2 regions of the Mucilaginibacter metallidurans genome follow, and region 2 is predicted to be linked to the other one. Evidence: riboswitches for the same ligand, from Rfam matches in the RefSeq annotation. Region 2 holds a riboswitch; the other holds the start of a gene.
What was found. A riboswitch is a leader RNA that binds a small molecule or an ion and turns the genes downstream of it on or off. The one in region 2 is predicted to bind fluoride.
Positions count from the first base shown of each region.

Region 1: it holds a riboswitch for fluoride, as region 2 does, so the genes downstream of both, DIU38_RS25275 (phosphatase PAP2 family protein) here and DIU38_RS29555 (voltage-gated chloride channel family protein) in region 2, are expected to answer to the same signal.

Region 1 covers NZ_CP043449.1:5,934,674-5,937,156, reverse strand. Annotated here, with positions in the region: gene DIU38_RS25280 (metallophosphoesterase family protein) at 1-658, opposite strand, end outside; gene DIU38_RS25275 (phosphatase PAP2 family protein) at 655-1,383, opposite strand; fluoride riboswitch at 1,609-1,674, opposite strand; gene DIU38_RS25270 (cation:proton antiporter) at 1,875-2,483, opposite strand, start outside.
Region 2 covers NZ_CP043449.1:6,863,046-6,865,528, forward strand. Annotated here, with positions in the region: gene bshA (N-acetyl-alpha-D-glucosaminyl L-malate synthase BshA) at 1-1,003, shown strand, start outside; gene DIU38_RS29550 (hypothetical protein) at 1,098-1,289, shown strand; fluoride riboswitch at 1,399-1,463, shown strand; gene DIU38_RS29555 (voltage-gated chloride channel family protein) at 1,522-2,483, shown strand, end outside.

The sequences.
Region 1 (2,483 bases), 930 kb from region 2:
TTTTGATCCCGATGTCCAGCCCCGCTCCTTTAGCCGTTGTTAACATCAGGTATGCCGCCCTGGCATCACCATCTTTGGGCTTGCCAACCGAGCCGGCGTTGATGGCCCATTTATAGCTGCCCGCCTGCTTGTCGAACAACTTACGGTAATAGGGCCGGTGGGTATGTCCCATGATCAGGATATCCGTCACATATTCATCCATGATCCTGACCAGCGTGCCTTCCGGGAAATCTTCAAATACATATTCACCGACACTTCGCGGACTGCCATGGGTAAGCAGTACCTGTGCCTTCCCTGCAGGAAGTTCCGGCTCTAATCGCAGAAACTTGGGCAATGACCTGAGATAGATCCGGTTACTATCTGTTAAAACCGCATTGGTATAGGCAATAGCTTTTAAACCGGCTTCCCTTTCTTCAGGCGTTTGGTAGGAAAACGCAAAATCGCTTTGGTTCAGCCCGATAGCCAGGTCATGGTTGCCGCATAGCGTAGGGATTTGATGTGCCCGCAAAAGATCGATCACTTCATTTGGCCAGGGTGCGAAATTGACCAGGTCGCCAAGGCAATAAACCTGGTCGGGCTTATGTTTTCCGATGTCAGCTAAAACGGCCTCCAAAGCTGGAAGGTTAGCATGGATATCACTGATGACGGCTATCTTCATAATACCGCGTATTTAAGGTTAACCAATAGGGTGCAGATAGCCGCAGCCCTTAAAATTGCAACGAGCATTTTTTGCCACCATTCATTTCGCCTTTCGTACCAGGTTTGCGTTTTGGGGAGGAACCAGGTGATCATAGGTATGCTGATGAATATCCCCAGGATGCTGCCGGAAAGCATATCGCCAAGGAAAGCCCAGCCTGCATAGATGCGGGTATAGATCAAGACCATAGCAGTGATCGCAGCCAGGATCATGGCTGCACGGGCGTGCCGGTGAAGCCAGGCGATAAATAAAAACAACCCTGTAATGACCGCCGCCTGCGATGACGGGAAATTAAGTTCGGGCTGAACCTGTTGGCTGCCCAGCACATGGATACTGCTGTCACCGAACACTACTGCCGGGTTTTTCCAGTCAGCAAAATGATTGTATTTGACTGTGATGGTAGCATACCATATAACAAAAACAAGAATCGCGGCAAAGAGCGCTTCAGCGGGCCTTGAACGCGCATATATGAGTACAAAGATTGAAATAATGATATATCCGCCGCTGATCTCCGTCAGCCATAATACCGGGTGGTCAAAAACCTTACGATGAAAGGCATTAAACAATAAAAAGCTGTTCCTTTCGCCATATTGTTTTAGATAAAGGCCAGCACTCAGCCAAAAGATCGCAAACGGTAAAAGATACCAGCCCGTGTTACACAAAAATGTGGTCAGCTTATTTTTCATAGGATGACCTTGGTTTAAGGGTGATCAAATCAAAAGCGTTTCGCAGCAAATGCGGATTTGAGCAACAGGAATATAACTCCGGAACGATGATTACCGGGAATGTTGCGAAGGAATAAAAATGATTAAAGTTGATGACCGTTGATACGGAAACTTTACGTTGATATGTCTGATTTTTTACGATCACCTACAAATATTTTAAGGGCGAGCGAAATAGCCCGTCCGGTTCATTTTGTAGGAGTCATCAGCACGAGGCGGTTATTTTAAACGGAAGACACCATTTCCGTTGGTTGATTCAAATATACAATTTTTACAGATCAATATCTAAAATGTTTTTTTATTTAACTGTCAGGTCACGATATCCCATTAAGGTATCAACAAAAAAATGCAAATTGCTTTATTGTAAATTTTGTTATTCGAAACCAAAGGTATACTGACCTTTACGGTCTAAATCAAAACAAGCACAATTACTACCTGTTTATCAAACTTATTTATTAGGCTTCTTCGGTTTTTTTGGGCAAGAATGAAGGACGGTTGTTTAACAACGAACCAATCATCAGAACGATAGAAGTCATGAGGATAACTTGGATTATCATCGACCGGCTAATAAGGGGTATCTGATAGGGCTCTTTTATTGCTAAGAAAAGCAGAATGGTTATTAGCCCTCTCGGAGCAATAAAAAAAAGTGATTGACGAAATCTCCCCAAAAAACGAAGCGTAAGTGCACGGATTACGAATATTCCAGCAGTAATACCAAACGACCACATCAAGGGCTCGATGTCTGCTAATTCCCGGGTCCTTATGGAATATCCAAATACAATAAAAAACAGCGATCTTATTAAAAATGTCCCTTCGATCGTGATCTCTTTAAATCTTTGTACTTCCGTTCTTAGCAGTTTAGGCCGCAGAAATGCTATCCAACGCGTGGTCTTGATCGCATTTAGGTTATTAAGAAAGAGCCCAAATACGAGTATAAACACAAGAGAAGGTAAATTAAAAACCTTGGATGTTTCATAAATTAAAAGAACGAGAAAAATTATCGGAACAAACTTAATATGATGATCGATCCTGCCCAATAAAAAAGACAATCCCGCGGTGGCGAC
Region 2 (2,483 bases):
TTATCACGAAGTTTCGGTTTCCAACTATCCGCTGTTCGATTTTCCGCCGTACGAGCTGGCCCTGGCAAGCAGGCTGGTTGATGTGGTACGTCATGAGCAACTGGATGTACTGCATGTGCATTATGCTATACCCCATGCTTCGGCAGCGTTTATGGCCAAGCAAATATTAATGACCTATGGCATTTATATCCCTGTGGTAACTACACTGCACGGTACAGATATTACGTTGGTTGGTAAAGACCGCACCTTTAAACCGGTTGTTACTTTTTCCATCAACCAAAGTGATGGTGTAACAGCCGTATCGCAAAACCTTAAAGAGGACACCTATAAGTTTTTTGATATTAAGAAGGATATCCTCGTGATCCCTAACTTTATTGACCTTAGCAGGTTCAGCCTTAAACCTAAAGATCATTTTAAGAAAGCGATTGCACCATCGGGCGAAAAGATCCTGGTACATACCTCTAACTTCCGTAAGGTAAAACGTACCGAAGATGTAGTGAAGATTTTTGCTAAAGTGATCAAAAAGATCCCGTCGAAACTGCTGATGGTAGGCGACGGCCCCGAACGCTCCATGTGCGAGCAGCTTTGCCGCGATTTGGGCGTTACCGATAACGTGCGTTTTTTAGGTAAACAGGATGCTGTTGAAGAGATCCTTTCAGTATCCGATTTGTTCCTGATGCCATCGCAATCAGAAAGTTTTGGTTTAGCAGCGCTTGAAGCTATGGCTTGCAAAGTGCCGGTGATCAGCAGTAATGCCGGTGGTTTGCCCGAATTAAATATTGATGGCGTAACAGGCTTTTTGAAAGAGCCAGGAGACGTAGAAGGCATGGCAGAAAAAGCAATATTTATTTTGGAGGATGAAGAACGTTTAGCTAAATTTAAAGAAAATGCACTGGCACACGCCAAAGAGTTTGAATTATCTACCATTTTGCCCAAATATGAAAACTTTTACCTTGAGGTAATTGAGCAAAATAAAGCTAAGCTGTTTAACCAACAGTTGTAATAAACCTGATACAATTCAAAAAATATTCTTTAAAAGTTAAATTTTATCGGTTTCGTTAATTAATTTAGTTTTTCACTCCTAAAAGTTAAAACTTATGGCAAAGCACACACTAAAAAGCGGACAACTCCTTAAGTACATCGGAAAGAAATGGAAAAACCTGCACATTGGTCATCCATTAAAATTTATGGGGTACGATGAGAATAGTTTCGCCGACATCTGGGTGGAATACCAGGGTAAATTAATGCTTCTGGCACTTAAGGATGTGGAAACACTAAGCGTTGCTTAAGTAGATAACTTGAGCCGGTCTGTTCAAAAGACAAGGGAAAATAGCCTTACTCATGCATACGTGCTAAGTAAGGCTATTTTATTTTTAGCGAAAAGAAACCTATATTAGCGTCACAAAAGGAAATGGTGTCTTCCTACTTAACCGCCCTAAAAAGCTGATGGCGCCTACAGACAATTAACTCACGGGCTTTTATCCTGTGCTAATTTTTTGTGGGTACATAAATATCAGCAACATGCAAAATCAAAATCAACTTTTTTCTTCGCAGCATTTCGCAATTCTTAAAAACGCCCTTCGGTGGACGGTCATTATCATCCCCATAGCTGTTGTTATTGGCAGCGCGGTTGCCTTATTCTTGTGGTTGTTGAGTTGGGCTATCCATTTTAGGTTTGCACATAACTGGTTATTGTATTTGCTGCCGTTGGCAGGTATCACGATATTTTTCATTTATAAATTTTGGGGTGGTCCGGCCGAAAAGGGGAATAATTTAATTATTGATGAAATCCATAACCCTGGTGGCGGGGTCCCTAAGCGTATGGCCCCACTGGTGCTGATTACCACCATTATCACTCATTTGTTTGGCGGCTCGGCCGGGCGCGAGGGAACGGCAGTACAAATGGGCGGCAGCTTAGCCCAAATGATAGGCAAATGGCTTAAGCTGAACGAAACTGATACCCAAACAGTACTTACCGCGGGCATAGCGGCGGGTTTCGGTGCGGTATTTGGTACGCCGTTAACTGGTGCTGTTTTTGCAATGGAGGTGCTGACGATAGGCCGGGTGCAATATAACGCGCTGCTGCCCTGCCTTATAGCGGGCATTGCCGGCGATATTACGGTGGCCGCCTGGGGTGTTCACCATACTCCTTATCATATTGATATCATTCCCGTTATCCCGCATTGGTTTTCAGGCTACGTTTCAACCGACTTGTTAATGATCTTCAAAACTATAGTAGCTTCTATCGCCTTCGGGCTGGTCAGTTACCTTTTTGCCAAAATGGTACATGGCATCAAAAGTTTTTTTACCCAATACATTAAAACACCCTGGTTGATCCCGTTTATTGGCGGACTGATCATTATCGCGCTTACTTTTGTTAATGGCAAACCCGATTATCTGAGTTTAGGGGTAGATGCCGAACATGCTGGTGCTGTTACAATCCCTTCAGCTTTTCATGCCGGCGGTGCCGATACCTGGAGCTG